DNA from 3 places in the Staphylococcus pseudoxylosus genome. Region 1 is predicted to be linked to each of the others. Evidence: predicted binding sites of a transcription regulator. Region 1 holds the regulator's gene; each other region holds the start of a gene.
The links. The regulator NrdR, encoded in region 1, represses ribonucleotide reductase genes. The targets are predictions, from matches to a motif close to AACACNATATATNGTGTT.
Positions count from the first base shown of each region.

Region 2: a site for NrdR is predicted at 2,367-2,384, ahead of nrdI (class Ib ribonucleoside-diphosphate reductase assembly flavoprotein NrdI). Genes of this name have one in related genera too.
Region 3: a site for NrdR is predicted at 3,904-3,921, ahead of nrdD (anaerobic ribonucleoside-triphosphate reductase). Genes of this name have one in related genera too.

Region 1 covers NZ_CP085024.1:1,315,764-1,322,815, forward strand. The annotation lists gene mutM (bifunctional DNA-formamidopyrimidine glycosylase/DNA-(apurinic or apyrimidinic site) lyase) at 1-836, shown strand, start outside; gene coaE (dephospho-CoA kinase) at 852-1,472, shown strand; gene gap (type I glyceraldehyde-3-phosphate dehydrogenase) at 1,755-2,780, shown strand; gene nrdR (transcriptional regulator NrdR) at 3,107-3,577, shown strand; gene LG295_RS06315 (replication initiation and membrane attachment family protein) at 3,578-4,957, shown strand; gene dnaI (primosomal protein DnaI) at 4,958-5,881, shown strand; gene thrS (threonine--tRNA ligase) at 6,232-7,052, shown strand, end outside.
Region 2 covers NZ_CP085024.1:2,259,739-2,266,790, forward strand. The annotation lists gene nrdE (class 1b ribonucleoside-diphosphate reductase subunit alpha) at 1-1,733, opposite strand, end outside; gene nrdI (class Ib ribonucleoside-diphosphate reductase assembly flavoprotein NrdI) at 1,696-2,094, opposite strand; gene LG295_RS10895 (DMT family transporter) at 2,816-3,697, shown strand; gene queF (preQ(1) synthase) at 3,718-4,218, shown strand; gene LG295_RS10905 (peptide MFS transporter) at 4,403-5,917, shown strand; gene LG295_RS10910 (peptide MFS transporter) at 6,416-7,052, shown strand, end outside.
Region 3 covers NZ_CP085024.1:252,618-259,669, forward strand. The annotation lists TPP riboswitch at 1-19, shown strand, start outside; gene LG295_RS01165 (thiamine phosphate synthase) at 79-672, shown strand; gene LG295_RS01170 (FAD-binding oxidoreductase) at 665-1,777, shown strand; gene thiS (sulfur carrier protein ThiS) at 1,767-1,967, shown strand; gene LG295_RS01180 (thiazole synthase) at 1,969-2,736, shown strand; gene LG295_RS01185 (ThiF family adenylyltransferase) at 2,736-3,734, shown strand; gene nrdD (anaerobic ribonucleoside-triphosphate reductase) at 3,965-5,815, shown strand; gene nrdG (anaerobic ribonucleoside-triphosphate reductase activating protein) at 5,812-6,348, shown strand; gene LG295_RS01200 (choloylglycine hydrolase family protein) at 6,745-7,052, shown strand, end outside.

The sequences.
Region 1 (7,052 bases):
GTATTGAACCGTTTGCTACCGGTCAAAAAATTGAATCTGTTATATTTTCAGAGAAAGTTAAGGAAGGCAAGGCAAGTCAACGTGAAACCATAATTAAAGGTATGGCATTAGATACATTCCAAAAATTCACAGAACAATATGTAATTAAAGAGATTGAACGTCGTAGTAAATATATTGTGTTTCACATCGAAAAAGATAACGAAGAAAGAATACTCATCAGTCATTTAGGTATGGCTGGTGGATTCTTTGTGGTTGATAAAATTGAAGATATTAGTGTGCCAAATTATAGAAAACATTGGCATGTTATATTTAAGTTAGATAATGATAAATTGCTAGTTTATTCAGATATTAGACGATTTGGAGAAATTAGGAATGTACCTGATTTTGAGGCGTATCCTTCATTTTTAGAAATTGCTCCAGAACCTTTTGAGGAAGATGCAAAAGGGCATTACTTAGCTTGGTTTGCCAAAAAAATGTATCAAAATAAGCCTATTAAACAAATGATTTTAGATCATAGAGTGATTTCAGGTTGTGGTAACATATACGCTTGTGAAGCATTATTTAGAGCGGGGATACATCCAGCTCGGTTATCAAAATCATTAAACAATCAAGAGCGCGACATATTATTTTATTATGTTCGAGATGTGTTAGAATCGGGTATAAAATATGGTGGAACAAGCATCTCCGACTATCGTCATGCAGATGGTAGTACTGGGACAATGCAACAGCACCTTAATGTTTATAAACAAAAGGTTTGTAAGGTTTGTGGAAATGACATAGAAACGCAAGTCATTGCAACTAGAAACAGTCATTTCTGCCCTACATGCCAAAAATAAAGGAAGAGTGAGAATATGCCAAAAGTTATAGGACTAACTGGTGGTATCGCATCAGGTAAATCTACAGTATCAGAACTTTTAACAGCACACGGATTTAAAGTTGTAGATGCAGATATTGCATCTCGACAAGCTGTTGAAAAAGGAACTGAAGGATTAGCACGCGTCAAAGAGGCATTTGGCGATGGAGCAATAGATGAAGATGGGAATATGAATAGATCGTATGTTGGTGAAGTTGTTTTTAATCAACCAGAGAAGAGATTGATTTTAAATGAAATCGTTCATCCAATTGTTCGCGATATAATGGAAGAAGAAAAGAAAACATATCTTGAGCAAGGTTATAATGTGATTATGGATATTCCATTGTTATTTGAAAATGATTTACAAGAAACTGTAGATGAAGTGTGGCTAGTGTACACTTCAGAAAGTATTCAAATAGATCGATTGATGGAACGCAATGACTTATCTATGGAAGAAGCGAAAGCACGTGTATATAGTCAAATATCAATTGATAAAAAACGTAGAATGGCAGATCATGTTATAGATAACAGAGATACTAAATTAGAACTTAAACAAAACTTAGAAAATTTGTTGCTTGAAGAAGGTTACATTGAGAGTGACACAGAAGAAGCACAATAATAGAAGTGTATAAACATCCAGTTTTCGTTATGAAAATTGGATGTTTTTTATATATAAAGATAAATTAGTTATTTAACAGTGTATATTGCAACGATCAATAATGTTACATCTGATGTTTTAAAGAAGAGGATTGAAATTGAATTGTATGTTTTTGTGTAACTAAAAGTATAAATTATTTGAAATTAAAAAAATTTACATTTGTTTCAGAAAACGCTTTCTTAAAATCTAATTTATGTTATACTATTTCCATAAAGTATAACACTAAAACGAGGGGTGCTTCGAATGACGACAAATATTGCGATTAACGGAATGGGTAGAATAGGTAGAATGGTATTGAGAATTGCGCTCAATAATAAAGATTTGAATGTTGTAGCGATTAATGCTAGCTACCCAGCTGAAACAATTGCTCACCTAATTAACTATGACACAACACATGGTGCTTATGATTTAAAAGTAGAGCCAACGGAAGAGGGTATTAAAGTGAATGACCATGTCATCCAATTGGTATCTGATAGAAATCCGGAAAATTTACCTTGGGAAGAATTGAATGTTGATATAGCAATAGAGGCAACAGGTAAATTTAATCATGGAGATAAAGCAATTGCGCATATTAATGCAGGTGCTAAAAAAGTATTATTAACAGGACCATCAAAAGGTGGCGATGTGCAAATGATCGTCAAGGGTGTAAATAATGATCAATTAGACATAGAGCAATACGATATCTTTAGCAACGCTTCATGTACAACAAATTGCATTGGACCAGTCGCTAAAGTTTTAAATGATGAATTTGGTATTCAAAATGGATTAATGACTACTGTTCATGCTATTACTAATGATCAGAATAACATCGACAACCCTCACAAAGATTTAAGACGTGCACGTTCATGTAATGAAAGTATTATCCCAACTTCTACAGGTGCTGCAAAAGCATTAAAAGAAGTCTTACCTGAATTAGAAGGAAAACTACATGGTATGGCTTTAAGAGTACCAACAAAAAATGTATCTTTAGTAGACTTGGTTGTAGATTTAGATGCAGATGTAACGGCAGAACAAGTTAATCAAGCATTTAAAGACAATGATTTACAAGGTGTTATTTCAACCGAAGATGCACCATTAGTTTCAATGGATTTCAATACTAATCCACATTCTGCTATCATTGATACACAGAGTACAATGGTTATGGATGATAATAAGGTAAAAGTAATTGCGTGGTACGATAACGAATGGGGCTATTCAAATAGAGTTGTGGATGTTGCCGTTCAAATTGGTCAATTACTGAAAAGTGATGTTGCAGCAGTAACATATTAAAACTAAAATCATGTCTGTAATAACAATATGATGGTATTAATTTATAAACTCCTTCTAAGTTAGTTTGCATTTAAGCATACTAACTTAGAGGGAGTTTTATTAGTGTTATTAACACAAGGAGGAATAAGAAGCTAGATATATTCAAATATTTGGTGTAATGAAGTATCCTTTTATAGTAAGAGTTGTCATCAGAAAAATGTATAAGAGTTAGTTAAAAATAATTCAGCATTAATTCTTATATGCTAAATTGTGTAATACGATTCTTTTGTGACATGCATATTTATAGTATAATAGAAGATAATCATAAATGAGAGGGTGATAATTCGATGAAATGCCCGAAATGTAATTCGACTCATTCTCGTGTTGTAGACTCTAGACATGCAGATGAAGTTAATGCGATTCGTCGTAGAAGAGAATGTGAAAATTGTGAAACAAGATTCACAACCTTTGAACATATAGAGAAAAGACCACTTATCGTGGTGAAAAAAGATGGAACCCGGGAGCAATTTTCGCGTGAGAAAATATTAAATGGTTTAGTACGTTCTTGTGAAAAGAGACCGGTTCGTTACCAACAATTAGAAGATATTACTAATAACGTAGAATGGAAGTTGCGTGATGAGGGACACGCAGAAATTTCTTCTAGAGAAATAGGAGAACATGTGATGAATCTACTTATGCACGTAGATCAAGTGTCCTATGTACGATTTGCTTCTGTTTATAAAGAATTCAAAGATGTAGATCAATTATTGCAATCAATGCAAGGTATATTAGTAAATAATAAACGGAGTGATTCGTAAATGGGGTTACAATCATATGATTATGGATTGAGACCACATGATAATTTTACTATCGTGCGTGAATTTTATTTAAATAATAATCATTTAGAAATCTTGAACAGATTGTTTACACCGATGATAGGCGCTAATGCGACGGGACTATATCATTATTTAAACCAATTTGTGGACCACGAAGTAGATGCGGTGTTGACGCACTATATTATTATGAGTGAGTTGAAAATTAATCTATTAGAATTCAGAAAAGAAATGGATTTGTTGGAAGGTATTGGATTGGTAAAATCTTATGTAAATCATAACGAGCAGCATTCCTCATTTGTTTATGTTCTTAATCAACCTCCTACTGCGAAACAGTTTTTCAGTGACCCTATGCTATCAGTTTATCTATATAGTGAGGTGAGCAAGCAACGTTACCAACAATTAAAACGTCACTTTGAAACCAAAAATGCTATCGACTTAAACAGTTATCAAGATATAACACGCACATTTACTGATGTTTTTAAAATCCCTAATAAAGCATTAGCACAAGATACAACATACATCCAAGATGATAAGCCGTATGAAGGTTTAGACCTTACACGCGTTCACTTTGACTTTGAAACATTATATGATTTGTTGCAGAATCATTTTATTAGTTCAAAAATTGTTACGAATGATGCGAAAGCGTTAATAACACAAATTGCAACATTATATGGTTTGACGCCTGAATCGATGAAGCGTATTATTTTAAAATCGATAACGAGTGCGCAAGAATTATCTTTTGAAGAATTAAGAAAACACGCACGTACTTATTATTTAATGGAACATGAACAACAGTTACCCAATTTACAAGTTAAATCAGAAAAAGATAATGTTCCTTCACAAGTAAACACTTCTGAAGAAACGTCAAGTCAATCTGATAATTGGTTGGTACAATTGGAGCAAACAAGCCCAATTGATATGTTAGCATCGTGGTCAGAATCTGAACCGACTACACAGCAAAAATTCATGATTGAAGAATTGATTGAACGTGAAAACTTATCTTTTGGTGTTATTAATATTCTATTGCAATTTGTTATGTTGAAGGAAGATATGAAGTTACCTAAAACTTATATTTTTGAAATAGCATCAAATTGGAAGAAAAAAGGTATTAAAACGGCTGAACAGGCATATGAATATGCAATGAAAGTTAATCAACCTAAAAAAGAATCTTATCCGACCAAAAATCGATATAAACAAAAACAATTAGCTTCTAGAGAGATGACACCGAAATGGTTAGAAGAGCGAGATGAGAAACCAGAAAAAGATAACCAACAGCATAACGACGAAGAAGATGAGAAGCTAAAAAATGACAGAGAGCAATTTTTAAATCAATTAAAAAATAGATGGAAGGAGGGCGAATAAATGAAATCTTTTAATAATATCATGGGAGAGTCAGATGATTTATCAAAACGCATAGAAAAAATAAAAAAAGATGTGATTAATGATCCTGATGTTAAACGCTTTTTAAATGAGCATCAATCAGAATTGACAAATGCCATGATAGATGAAGACTTAAATATTTTGCAAGAATACAAAGACCAAGTGAAACACTATGATGGACATGCTTATAAGGATTGTCCTAACTTTGTAAAAGGCCATGTTCCAGAACTATATATTGAAAGTAACCATATCAAAATTCGTTATTTACCATGCCCGTGTAAGATAAAGTATGATGAAGAAAGGTTTAACTCTCATCTAATTACTTCGCACCATATGCAACGTGATACTTTAGACGCTAAACTTGAAGATATATATATGGATAGAAGAGATAGATTAGATGTTGCAATGGCAGCAAACAAAATTTGTGATAAAATCACGAAACACGATCCTCAAGTTAAAGGATTATACTTGCATGGCCCATTTGGAACAGGGAAGTCATTTATTTTAGGCGCCATTGCGAATCAGTTAAAAACGGAAAAAATTCCTTCTACTATTGTCTATTTGCCTGAATTTATTCGTTCACTTAAAGGCGGCTTTAAGGATGGAAGTTTTGAAACAAAATTATCCAGAGTACGAGAAGCGAATATTTTAATGTTAGATGATATCGGTGCTGAAGAAATTACACCATGGGCTAGAGATGAAGTTATAGGGCCGCTATTACATTACAGAATGGTACAGGAATTACCAACATTTTTTAGTTCTAATTTAAGCTTTGAAGAATTAGAGTATCATCTTTCGGTAACGCGTGATGGTACTGAGAAGACAAAGGCAGCCCGAATTATGGAACGTATCAAAACTTTGGCGACACCTTATTATTTAGAAGGAAAAAATTATAGGAACGATTGAAATCTAAAATAAATGTTGTATAATATAATTAAATCTAAATCAAACGAAATGAAACGAAGATACGATTGATATTTCACTACTTCACAGAGAGCCATTGGATGTTGAGATATGGTAAGTATATTTATTGATTACTCCTTCGTCAGTGATGTTGTAATGAACATCCGGCTCAAGACCGTTATCTTACGTAGAGAGAAGCTATTTTGTATTTATGCAGAAAAGTTTTAATTTAGGGTGGTACCACGAAGACCTCGTCCCTTTATAGGGATGGGGTCTTTTTATTTTCTCTGCGATTATTGATAAATTGTATTTCGCTTTGATTTAAGTGCTTGAATAAATAGGAGGAATGTTAAATGGACCAAATTAATATAAAATTTCCAGATGGTAATGCGAAAGTGTTTGATAAAGGCACAACAACAGAAGATATAGCACAATCAATAAGTCCAGGATTAAGAAAAAAAGCCGTAGCTGGAAAGTTGAATGGTCAACTAATTGATTTAACTAGACCAATTGAAGAAGATGGCGATATTGAAATCGTTACACCTGGTACAGATGAAGCTTTGGAAGTGTTACGACATTCAACAGCCCATCTTATGGCACAAGCATTAAAACGTTTATATGGAAATGTAAACTTTGGTGTTGGTCCCGTAATTGAAGGTGGTTTTTATTATGACTTTGATATGGAAGAGAGTCTTTCTTCGGATGATTTTGAGAAAATTGAAAAGACAATGAAACAGATTGTTAATGAGAATTACCCAATAGAGCGTAAGGTTGTTTCTCGTAATGAAGCTAAAGCATTTTTCTCAGAAGACCCTTATAAATTAGAACTTATAAATGCAATTCCTGAAGATGAAAATGTCACATTATACACTCAAGGTGAATTTACAGATTTATGTCGTGGTGTACATGTACCTTCAACTTCAAAAATTAAAGAATTTAAACTATTATCGACAGCTGGAGCTTATTGGCGTGGTGATAGTAACAACAAAATGCTACAACGTATTTATGGTACAGCATTTTTCGATAAAAAGGATTTGAAAGCACACTTACAAATGCTTGAAGAAAGAAAAGAACGTGATCATCGTAAAATTGGTAAGGAACTAGAGCTATTCTCAAACAATCCATTGGTAGGCGCTGGTTTACCACTTTGGTTACCAAACGGTGCAACAATCCG
Region 2 (7,052 bases), 940 kb from region 1:
GCTAAACGATATGCATGGAATAAACCATGTGTTTCTACTTCTTTTTGTAAAGCTTTCCAATCTTCAGCTGTTGGAACATCAAAACCTTCAAATAATTTACGAACTTTTTCATATTTTGCTTCAAAGTTTTGAGTTGTATAGAATGCGAAGTATTTACCGTTTGCGTAATCAGATTTTTCGAAGTCTTTGTATACTTCTTGTCTTTCTTTAGCAATTTCCATTGAACGTTCAATAGAATAATAGTTCATCATCATAAAGAAAATGTTAGCGAAATCTTTCGCTTCTTCAGATTCGTAACCAATTTTATTTTTAGCTAAGTAACCATGTAGATTCATTACACCTAATCCTACTGAATGTAACTCCCTATTAGCTTTTCTAACGCCAGGCGCATTCTGAATATCCGCTTCATCACTAACAACCGTTAAAGCATCCATACCAGTGTGTACTGAGTCTTTGAATTTACCTGATTCCATCACATTAACAATATTTAATGAACCTAGATTACATGAGATGTCACGCTTAATTTCATCTTCAGTGCCATAATCATTTATTATAGAAGTCTCTTGTAATTGGAAAATTTCAGTACATAAGTTACTCATTTTAATTTGTCCAATATCAGAGTTAGCATGCACTTTGTTTGCGTTATCTTTAAACATTAAATATGGATAGCCTGATTGTAATTGTGTTTGTGCAATCATATTTAACATTTCACGTGCGTCTTTTTTCTTCTTATCAACATTTGGGTTAGCAACAAGTTCATCGTAATATTCATCTAAGTTAATATCATCTAAAGTAACACCGTATTCTTTATAAACTGTATGAGGTCCAAACATATGGAAATCTTTGCCTTCTTTTGCAAGATCAAAGAACTTAGATGGCACAATTAACCCTGTTGAAATTGTAGACAAACGTAAATCTTCATCAGCGTTTACTTTTTTCGTATCTAAAAATTCTTCAACATCGTAGTGGAAAATATTTAAATAAACTGCACCCGCGCCAGGACGTTGTCCAAGTTGATCTGCATAGCTAAAGCCACCTTCAAGTGATTTTGCAACTGGAAGTACACCTTTGGCAACGCCTTTGATACCTTTAATCGCTTCGCCACGTGCGCGTAGCTTAGATAAATTAATAGCAACACCGCCACCAATTTTACTTAATTGTTTAGCTGTTGAATCAATGAAATTAATTGAATTTAAACTGTCATCTGTTTCAAGTAAGAAACAAGATACAAGTTCACCTCGACGAGCACGACCAGCATTTAAGAATGTAGGTGTTGCTGGTTGGTAACGTTGTTCAACCATTGCTGAAATAAATTGTTTAGCTGTTGCTTTATGACCATTTGCTAGATATAATGCTACGATTGCTACGTGTTGCTTATAATCTTCTAAATATTGACTTTTATCGTTTGTTTTTAAAGCATAATCTTTGAAAAACTTACTTGCAGACATGTAACTCGCAAATTTAAAGGGAATACTTTTAGCGTAATCTGTTATTTCTATCAAATCTGCTTCTGAATATTTTGCAAATAAGTCAAAATAGAAATCATTATCAACGAGATAGTGAAGGCGTTCGATTTCAGTATCAAAGTATATCGTTTTGTCTTCTATTTCTTCTAAATATACTGCTAATGCTTCTTGATCCTTTTCTAAATTGAAAAAGCCATTATCTTTACGTTTAGTAACCTCGTTATTTAACTCAATATGATTGTATTTCTTCTCGTCCATAATCTTCATTGAAATGCCCCACCTTATCTTTAAATTCGCTAATATCATTTTGTGTTCCTTGTACTTCAAATTTCATTAATAAAGGAACTTGATATTTTTCTGAGATAGACCGTCCAGCTTTCGCAAAGTTTTGACCCCAATTGCGATTTCCGCTCGCTGCAACGCCTTTTAATAAATTTTTATTTACATCTAAAAATGACTGAACTGGTTGTGGTACCTCGCCAAATCCTATCGTTCCAGTGACCAATATGAATGGTTCTTCAATTTTCTCAGAACAATTACTTTGTGTAATTTCCATCACATTCGTAAGCTCAGTTTTTTTGATGAATCTGCGCACATTACCGGAAAATGAAAAATAGACAACCTTCATAGGACCACCTTCTTTCTTAATTTAACTCATATTTTATTAATGAAAAATCACAACTATAAAATCTCACTATTACAATTCATACTTAAGAAATGATAACTAGTATTAACTTTTTGGAGTGAACCACTATATATAGTAAACTTGTTATCTATATGTTGGTATGTAAAAAATCATTAATTAAGTATTTATGCTTGATTTGTCATTATTAAACGCTCTCAATGGTGTTATTTTACTTAAAATTTGGTTTATTATAAATAAAGTGACTACGTATATAAAACACAATATATTGTGTTTTATCTTGGTCATCAATACTATATTATGTGTTTCATTATACATAATTCAGAACCTTATTTAAAGACCTTTGTTTTTGACAAAATGTTGAAGATGAGAGATAAATGGCACCAATTCAACTTTAAACAGATGTTTTTAGTTACAAAAAAATTTTTTTCAGAATTTAAGGTGTTTTCATTTGCTTTTTAAAAAAATCTTGTAACGCTTGATTTAGCGTGGTTTAGGTATTAAAACACTTCGCATTGCCCACAACACATATCACACAAACTATAAATTCTATTTAGATAAATTGTAAATTACCATACTAAAAACAGAACGTTTGTTCGTTTATATAAGCATAATATAGTTTCCTCAGAGTTTCAAGGATATATACATATTCTAGAAATATATGCTAATATATATACGTTAAAAACTAACAATTGAGGCGATACATGTGAATCCTAAAGTTAAGGGTATCATTGCCATACTTATTTCAGCAGTTGGTTTTAGCTTTATGTCTGTTTTCTTCAGACTAGCTGGTGACTTACCGGTATACCAAAAGTCACTTGCTCGAAATTTAGTAGCAATGTTTATACCTATGTATTTTATTTTCAAATATAAACAACCCCTATTTGGTAAACTCAGCAGTCAACCCCTGTTGATTTCGCGTTCAACCTTAGGTTTGATTGGTGTTTTGCTAAATATTTATGCAATAGATCATATGATTCTAAGCGATGCTGATACCTTAATGAAGTTAAATCCATTTTGGACTATCTTACTTAGTTTAATATTTTTAAATGAAAAGGTTCGTAATTATCAATTTATAGCTATGATCGTAGCTATAGCAGGCATGTTATTTGTGGTAAAACCAGAATTTTCATCATCTATGTTTCCAGCTATAGCAGGGTTATTATCTGGTATATTTGCAGCAAGTGCTTACACTTGTGTCAGGGCACTTAGTACACGCGAAGCACCCTATACGATTGTATTCTATTTTTCATTCTTTTCCATTATTGTTCTGATACCATTTACTATATTTACATTTGAGCCAATGACAATGACTCAGGTATGGTATTTAATCGGTGCTGGTCTATCAGCTGCCGCAGGTCAAATCGGTATTACGCTTGCTTATAGCTATGCACCTGCTAAAGATATTTCTATCTTTACTTATGCATCTATTATCTTTACCGCTTTATTTGGCTTTATCTTATTTGGTGAATCACCAGACTTTTACGCAGTACTTGGCTATATGATTATCATTGGGTCTAGTTACTATATGTTTGAAAAAGCAAGAAGACAACCTACTACAATTCAAAAAGCAGAACAAAAACCATAAATTTAAAGGAGTTTTCAATTATGAGCGAAGGACGTAACACAGAAGATTTACAAGATATTACTTTACTTGGCAATCAAAATAATAAATATGAATTCGACTATGACCCAGCAGTCCTAGAATCATTTGATAACAAACATCCAGGACGTGACTACTTTGTAAAATTTAATTGTCCAGAATTCACATCACTTTGTCCAATTACGGGCCAACCTGATTTTGCGACAATTTATATTTCTTATATACCCAATGTAAAAATGGTTGAGTCAAAATCATTAAAACTATACTTATTTAGTTTTAGAAATCATGGTGATTTCCATGAAGATTGTATGAATATCATTATGAAAGACTTAATCGAATTAATGGACCCTCACTATATCGAAGTTTGGGGGAAATTCACGCCTCGTGGTGGTATTTCAATCGATCCTTATACGAATTATGGTCGCCCAGATTCTAAGTATGAAAAAATGGCAGAACATCGTTTAATGAATCATGATTTATATCCTGAAAAAATAGATAATCGTTAATTCTCTATTTCCATAAACTATCAAAGAAACTTAACTACATGACATCTTTGATAGTTTATTTTTTTATACTTTTTTATCGTTAATTAACTGATTATTCATTAAATTTTGTACTTTTCATATATACACTTGTTATTTTTGTAAAAACGGTATAGAATAAATCCAACCGTTTAGGGGGAGGGAATTTATGAAAAAGATTGATTACACACACGAAGAAATAATGAAAAGTATTCCAAACAAAGGTTTCTTCGGACATCCAAAAGGACTAAGTACACTATTCTTCACTGAATTTTGGGAGAGATTCAGTTACTACGGTATGAAAGCCATTTTAATCTTTTACCTATACTATAGTGTAGCTGAAGGTGGTTTCGGATTAAGCCAAGCCGTCGCGATGCAAATCGTTGCAATATACGGTACCTTAATCTACATGTCGGGCGTGATTGGCGGTTGGATTGCCGATAGGATCACCGGCACTCAAAATGCCGTCTTCTATGGTGGTATCCTGATCATGATTGGTCATTTATTACTATCATTACCAAATAATTTAACATTAGTCATGATTGCATTAGCTGTCATCATTGCAGGTACAGGTTTGTTAAAACCAAACATCTCAACTACAGTTGGTGAATTATATGACCGTAATGATGTACGCCGAGACGCTGCATTTACATTATTCTATATGGGAATCAACTTAGGTAGCTTACTTGCACCGTTATTAACTGGTTTCTTACAAACTAGAATTAGTTTCCATGCAGGTTTCTTAGCTGCTGCAATCGGTATGTTCTGTGGTTTAGTTGTCTATGCGATTAAACGTAAGAAAAACTTAGGTTTTGCTGGACGTAACGTCCCAAATCCATTAACAAGACCAGAGCTTAAGAAATTCGGTTTTATATCTGGTGGTGTCATCTTATTATTCTTAGTTTATTTATTAGTTTTGCATTTATTCAATGCACTGACGCTTGAAAACTTCAGTTTCTTAATTACTATTTTAGGTATCGTATTACCTATTTACATTTTCATTAACATGATTGTAAGTAAAGATGTAACTAAAGATGAGCGTTCACGTGTATATAGTTACGTACCACTGTACATAACATCTGTAGCTTTTTGGATGATTCAAGAACAAGGCTCAACAATTTTAGCAACGTTTGCAGATAAAAAAACACAATTAGAAATGTCAGTCCTTACCAATGGATTATTTGACTTTACAATTCCAGCAGCTTGGGCACAATCCTTAAATCCAATATTTATCGTTGTATTAGCACCAGTATTTGCAACGTTATGGATGAAATTAGGGAAACACAACCCGCCTACTGTATATAAATTTGCATTTGGTGCAATTATTGCCGGTCTATCATATTTAGTAATGATCATTCCGTTAGCTACAGGCAATGAGTTAGTTAATCCATTATGGCTTGTACTTAGTTTCTTATTGATAACAATTGGTGAACTTTGTATCTCACCTGTTGGTTTATCAACAACTACAAAATTAGCTCCTATTGCATTCACAGCACGTATGATGAGCTTATGGATGCTTAGTAACGCAACTGCACAAGGACTCAACGCACAACTCGTTGTTGTCTATACTAAGATGAATCAAAGTGATTACTTTATGTATTCAGGTCTTGTTGCAGTAGTCATTGGTGTATTATTACTACTCATTTCACCAAAAGTAAAACGCGCAATGAAAGGCGTTTATTAATTAACTTAATTGAACAGATGACTAGGAGAAATAATTTTATATACGGTGTAACTATGCTCCTGTCATCTATCCTTAACTTGATTAACAGCCCAAGACAATATTGTCTTGGGCTGTTTTGTCTTACGTTCAATTCTGACTACCTTTAAAAAGCAGTTGATTTGAAATATCCCTGCCTTATATCTTTATCCCACTAATACATTGCTGATCCTTACACATATGCTCTGTAGCCAGATTACTCCTAACCGCATCTCTAACCTCTTTCAGCGTGATCATATCATTCTTAACTAAAAATCCAACACAAGCATTACCAATTTTATGCGTCCTGTGAACACTGTTAATTATATTTACTGGAATATAATTATAGTTGTATATTAATTATAATTTATCAGAACATTCAGAATATTGCTATTTTGAGAATATTATTGCAATTAAATTTAATTAAGCGTAAAATCTTTTTTATACATTTTTATTGGGAGCAAGGAAGGACGGGAATGTTTTATGCAAGATAAGTATACATCACAAGATCCAACAGTCGAATCAATTCCTCAAAAAGGTTTTTTTGGTCACCCTAAAGGACTCGGTGTTTTATTCTTCGTAGAATTTTGGGAAAGATTTAGCTACTATGGTATGCGTGCATTATTAATCTTCTATATGTATTTCGCTATCAAAGACGGTGGACTTGGTATGGATAAAAGCACTGCACAATCAGTAATGGCTGTGTATGGTGCATTAATTTACATGACCTCAGTACTTGGAGGTTGGATTTCAGATAGAATTACTGGTACACGTAAAGCCACATTTTATGGTGGTGTATTAATTATTATTGGTCACATTTTCTTAAGTTTACCATTAGATGTTATCGGACTATTTATCTCAATGTTTTTCATTATAATTGGTTCTGGTTTAATGAAACCAAGTATTTCAAATATTGTTGGTAGATTATATCCAGAAAATGACACGCGTATAGACGCAGGTTTTGTTATTTTCTATATGTCAGTAAACTTAGGTGGATTACTTTCACCATTAATTTTAAATCAATTTGTAGATAGCGGGAATTTCCATGCCGGTTTCTTAATTGCAGCCATTGGTATGGCACTTGGTTTGATTTGGTACATACTTTTCAATAAGAAAAACA
Region 3 (7,052 bases), 1.1 Mb from region 1:
AAAGTGGCGTTTTCTATGATAGAAGCAATCATATAACGTTATTTTTCCGCCAGGGAAAATAACGTTTTTTTATTTGGGGTGAATATATTGTTTATTGCTATTACACCATATCAAGATTTGTCTAAATCACATATTAAGCATTACTGTGAAATCGAAAGTGTTATTGATTACTTATTAATAAGAGTGCCAACGAATACTGAAGAAGTCATTCAGTGGGTTAATGAATTACTAAAAAATGAGTTTCCTAAGGATAAGATTATTGTTCATAGTGATATTAATGTAATCCTAAAATGTGACTTGTCGGCAATTCATTTTAGGGAAAACGACCCCTGTGTTGAGGAAGTACAAGCTAATTATCCCAATATACAAGTGAGTATGTCTACGCATCATAAAGATGCTATTGCTAACGCTAAATATTTGGGGCTAGATTTTGTGTTGTTTGGACACGTATTTGAGACACCTTCTAAACCTCAGCAAACACCTAGAGTAAAGTCTGAGATTGAAGCAGCTCTACAAATTGATATTCCGATTATTGCAATTGGAGGTATAAATCAACATACTTTATCTTCTTTACCTAATGAATTTTCAGGCATAGCCGGGATTTCTATTTTTAATCAATACTCGAAACAAAAACTCAAGCATATGAAGGAAGTGTGGGATGGGCATGTATGATGTCATTATTATTGGATCAGGAGTCATGGGCATGTCAATTGCACGTGGGTTAAGTCAAACTTTTGCGAATATAGCTGTGATAGATAGAGATGAAGCAGGCAAGCATGCATCTTATAAAGCGGGTGGGATGTTAGGCGCGCAAAATGAATTTACCGAAAACAGTGCTTTGTTTAGTTTGGCAACAACTTCTCAAAGGATGTTCGAACCGCTAAGAGACAGTTTGTTTGAAGAGGTTGGTGTGGATATTGAGTATTTAAATAGCGGATTAATAAAATTGGCTACGGATCATTATGATAATAAAAAGATTGAACAACAATATCAATTTTTAAGACAACATTTTACATCTGTAGAACGTCTTAGCCCGACTGATGTTCAGCACCTGTCCAACGAGGCCATTACTTCAAAACATACAAATGGTATCTATATGCCTGAAGATAATCAAATTAATGCAAACCGCTATACCAAAGCGTTGTTAAAGTCACTTTCACATCGACATATAGATAGGATATACCAAACAACTGTGACCAATATTGAATCCGAAAAAAGTGGCTACCGCGTGGAGACACAAAGTGGAACCTATTATACTGAAAAGTTAATTGTCACGGGTGGTGCTTGGACAAGCAAACTTTTACGGCAATATTTACCTTGTGAAGCGGTAAGTGGTGTGAAAGGGGAAGTACTATTGATAGAACAACCCGATTTGAATTTGGATGTTACCATGTTCCTGACAAATGGTTGTTACGTCGTCCCTAAATTAAAGAATAGATATTTAGTCGGTGCAACAAGTTACTTTGATGACTACTCAGTTGGGGTGTCTAATTCAGGAAAAGCTTGGCTTAAGTCACAGGCTTTGCACTATATACCTGATTTAAAAAATGGAAAAATCATAAATCAATGGTCAGGTATACGGCCTTATTGTCAAAATGAACAGCCTATTATGGATGAAGTAGATAAAGACTTATTTGTGATTGCTGGCCATTATCGCAATGGAATTTTACTTTCGCCTTTAATAGGTGAGTTGATGAGTCAATGGATTATCAGCGGGCATAGGCCAAAACAATTGTACGATTTTCAGATTAGGAGAGGTGAACGAAATGAAATGTAAGATTAATGGTGATGTATTTAACTTTGAACAACCAATTAATATACAAGAAATAATTCAATCATTAGGACTGGATGAAACACGGATTATTGTAGAGCATAATGAAACATTAATTAAGCGAGAACAATTTACATCTCGAATAGTCAATGATGAAGATAACTTAGAATTATTAGAATTTGTAGGAGGCGGTTAATATGTTTAAAATAGGCAACTTTACATTAAATTCAAGATTATTATTAGGTACAGGAAAATTTGATAATGAGGAGATACAAACTAAGGCTATTGAAGCGTCAGAAACAGAAGTATTAACTTTTGCAGTGAGACGCATGAATTTATATGACAAAGATTTACCAAATCCATTAGCAAAAGTTGATTTATCGAAATTCATCACATTTCCTAATACTGCAGGGGCTAAGACAGCTAAAGAAGCAATCCGTATAGCAGAAATTGCTAACCACGCAGGTGTTTGCGACATGATTAAGGTAGAAGTCATTGGTGATGACGAAACATTACTTCCAGACCCACTAGAAACATATGAAGCATGTAAAGTGTTATTAGACAAAGGTTATACGGTTTGTCCGTATATATCTAATGATGTTGTGTTAGCGAAACGCTTAGAAGAGTTAGGTGTTCATGCAATTATGCCACTTGCCTCACCTATTGGTACGGGGAGAGGAATCAATAACCCATTAAATTTGCGCTATATTATTGAACGCGTTAATGTACCAGTAATCGTAGACGCAGGTATTGGTTCACCTAAAGATGCTTGTCATGCGATGGAATTAGGTGCTGATGGTATTTTACTTAATACAGGAATATCAAGTGCAGCAAATCCTGTGAAAATGGCAGAAGCAATGAATAAAGGGATTAATGCAGGAAGATTGAGTTATGAAGCAGGAAGAATACCTGTGAAGTATACAGCACAAGCATCGAGCCCAACTGAAGGTATTGGGTTCTTATGATAGAACGATACAATCGACAAGTAAGGTATCATCAGTTTGGTGAGCAAGGTCAAAGTCAACTTCAAAAAACACACGTCATGATTATGGGTGTAGGTGCACTGGGTAGTCACAGTGCAGAAATGTTAGTAAGGATGGGGGTAGGCTCACTTACTGTAATCGATATGGATATTGTTGAATTGTCCAACATACATAGACAGGCATTATATGATGAGTTGGATGCGGAACAGATGTTACCTAAAGTTGAAGCATTAAAGCATAAGTTGAATCAAATCAATAGTAACGTACAAGTGACAGCAATAGATTGTGAAATAACAAATTTAAATATTGAAAATCTATTAACGACATATCATCCGGATATTGTTATAGATGGTATGGACCATTTTAAAATCAGATATTTAATCAATGAATCTTGTAACAAGCAAAATATACCTTGGATTTATGGTGCTGCAGTTGGTAGTAAAGGTACTGTTTATGGTATCGATGATCAAGGTCCATGCTTGAAATGTCTACTTGAAACAATGCCAAGTACTGGTGAAAGTTGTGCAATAAATGGTGTGCTACCACCAGTGATTTATCAAGTAGCTAGTATGCAAGTTTCCGAGCTAATGAGATGGGTCTCTAACGAAGCATTTTCAAAAAAACTTATAACTATGGATTGCTTTAATATGCAATATAAGTCTATGGACATTAGTGCTTTAAAACAAAGTGATTGTAATGTTTGTGAGAAACATGATTATGCATTATTAAATGATAAATATGATACCAAGATAGAGAAGCAATGCGGAGACATGTTTTTGTTACGCTTTAATGCCGACATGTTTAACCATACTGATTATTTACCTATGACCGTAAAAAAAACTAATGACTTTGTGAAACTATTGTCATATGGGCCTCATGAAATCACCCTGTTTAAAGACGGAAGAATGAATGTCTATGGTGTTGAAAATGAGGAGACAGCCGAGAAAATTTATAGAGAAATTGTAAAGAGTTTGAGTTGAATATAAAATAATTTAAAACACTGATTAGACAATAGGATGATTAACTATTGTTTAGCAGTGTTTTCTATGTTTTTATGTTATTAATTCAGATATTTTGAAAAAGCAATTAAAGTTCATAAAAACTTCGAAATGATTTTACGAATTTGTGAACGGCTAGCTCACTCATTGAAACACTATATATTGTAGTATAAATTGTAATAAGGCACAATATATAGGAATGAGGGGATAAAATGAATAAACTCGAACAAGATTTAAAGCATTTAATAACTAAAGATCCTACAGTGGTAAATGAAAATGCCAACAAGGATAGTGCCACATTTTCGACAATGAGAGATTTAACAGCCGGTGTAGTATCTAAATCATATGCGCTAAATTATTTATTACCAGAACATGTAGCAACAGCTCATAAAGAAGGGGACATACATTTTCATGATTTAGATTATCATCCTTTTCAACCGCTTACGAATTGTTGCTTAATAGATGCAGAAAGTATGCTTAAGAATGGTTTTCAAATTGGTAACGCAACTGTGACTTCGCCTAAATCAATTCAAACCGCTTCAGCCCAACTTGTACAAATCATTGCCAATGTTTCTAGTAGTCAATATGGAGGGTGTACAATTGATAGGGTTGATGAATTACTGAGCCATTATGTTCAATATAATGAAGCTAAGCATCGAGAATTGGCTGAAAAATTTGTGCAATCACAAGACATAGAAAATTACATTGATTATCGAGTTTCACAAGATATTGAAGGTGCTATAGAAAGTTTAGAATATGAAATCAACACATTGTATACATCAAATGGTCAAACACCTTTTGTAACATTAGGGTTTGGATTAGGAACAGATACATATAGCCGTAAAATCCAACAAGCAATACTTAATACTAGAATCAAAGGTTTGGGTAAAAATCGTATCACTGCCATTTTTCCAAAACTTGTGTTTTCAATTAAAAAAGGCGTAAATTTTAGTTCGAAAGATCCGAATTATGATATAAAACAATTGGCATTAGAATGTTCTACTAAAAGAATGTATCCTGATATTTTGAATTATGATAAAACGGTCGAAATATTAGGTGATTTTAAAGCTCCAATGGGGTGTCGTTCATTTTTACCAGCTTGGAAGAACGAAGATGGACAATTTGAGAATAATGGAAGATGTAACCTTGGTGTTGTGACATTAAATGTGCCTAGAATGGCAATTGAATCTAATGGTGACATTGAAATGTTTTGGAAGATATTTCATGAACGAATGGCACTAATGCATGATGCGCTCGTATATCGCATTCAACGTATTTCTGAAGTAACACCTGATAATGCGCCTATTTTATATAAAAATGGTGCATTTAAACATCGTTTAACGGATACAGAAGATATTATGACGTTGTTAAAAGGAAAACGAGCTACTTTATCTATGGGATATATCGGTTTGTATGAAGCCGCTACAGTGTTTTATGGTCCTAATTGGGAAACAAAGTCTATAGCTAAAAAATTTACATTAGATATATTAAAGGCAATGAAAGTTTACCAGTTGAAATGGACTGAGCAATATGATATTTGGTTCAGTATTTATAGCACACCAAGTGAGTCTCTAACTGATCGTTTTTGTAGACTAGATATGGAGAAATATGGTGAAATACCAAACGTCACTGATAAAGGATATTACCAGAATTCATTCCACTATGATGTGAGAAAAGATATTACACCATTTGAGAAAATTGATTTTGAAAAGGATTATCCTTTTTATGCAAGTGGTGGTTACATCCATTACTGTGAATATCCGAAATTAAATCATAATTTAAAAGCGTTAGAAGCAGTATGGGATTATTCATATGATAAGGTGAGCTATTTAGGCACGAACATTCCGATTGATCATTGTAGGGAATGTGACTTTAAAGGTGATTTTAAAACAACAGCAACGGGCTATCAATGTCCTGAGTGTGGTAATGATGACCCTACTACAGTTGATGTAGTAAAACGAACATGTGGCTATCTTGGTAATCCAGTCCAACGTCCTACGATTGAAGGCAGACATAAAGAAATGTGTGCTCGAGTGAAACATCTGAAAGACCATACCATATGACAATATTAGATATTAAAAGAGGACAAGGTTACATTGCCAAAATTGAGTCACAAAGTTTTGTTGATGGAGAAGGTGTCAGATGCAGTTTATATGTCTCAGGATGTCCATTTGCCTGTGCAAATTGTTATAACAAAGTGGCGCAAAATTTTAGATATGGTGAAAAGTTTAACGGTTTAATCTTAGAAGAAATATTAGAAAACTGTGAACCTGAATATATTTCCGGGTTAAGTATCTTAGGGGGAGAACCATTTTGTAATTTAGACATTACATTAAAGTGTGCCCAAGCATTTAGGGAAAAATTTGGCTATTCAAAGACATTATGGGTTTGGACAGGTTTTTTATTTGAATATTTAATGGAAGATAAAGGTGAAAGAAATGAATTGCTTAATCATATAGATGTGCTTATAGATGGTCCTTTTATTAACCATTTATATCAACCTAACTTACCATATAAAGGTTCTTTGAATCAGCGAGTCATTGACGTAAAAGCATCTTTGTCACAGGCACAAGTATGCGAACTACAATTAATGTAATTTAATGTAGAAACAAGGTTGAGATAAATAAGCTTATAATTACGATTACCAACTTAACAAAACAGTAGGATATTATCATAGCGTGTATATTAATACAGTAAAGTATATTTAGGATAAAAATATATCGGACTTTTTACTTATAGTCAGACTTATAGGGATGGGACAACACAATCATTTTTGAAAAAGGTGATTTCTGTCTCGTCCTTTTTAGTGTCATTATTAGTGAAAGTCGCTAAATGATGAAAGTTAGTTTCAAGTGTCAACTTTTCATAAACGGATGCATATCACAAGCGAATTACTATTAATATAAAGCATAATTAACTAAAATAAACATTGATGAAAGATATAAAGTAATTAATTTTTGACATAGAGAAGGGTGAAAGGAGCAGATTAATCATGTGCACTGGTTTTTCATATTTATCGAAAAGTAATCAAGTGATATTAGGGCGAACAATGGATTTTGTGTATCAATTAAAAGGAAATCCCGCTGTACAACCACGTCATTTTTATTGGGAATCACGCGTAGCATATAAAGGGAAAACAAAGTATGGTTTTGTTGGATCGGGTAGTGATATGGAAGGATTCTTATTTGCAGATGGCGTAAATGAACATGGTCTCGGTGCTTCAATACAGTATTTTAGAGGATATGCAACATATGCCACTGATGTAAGAGAAGGGTATATGAACATTGCTCAAAGTGAAGT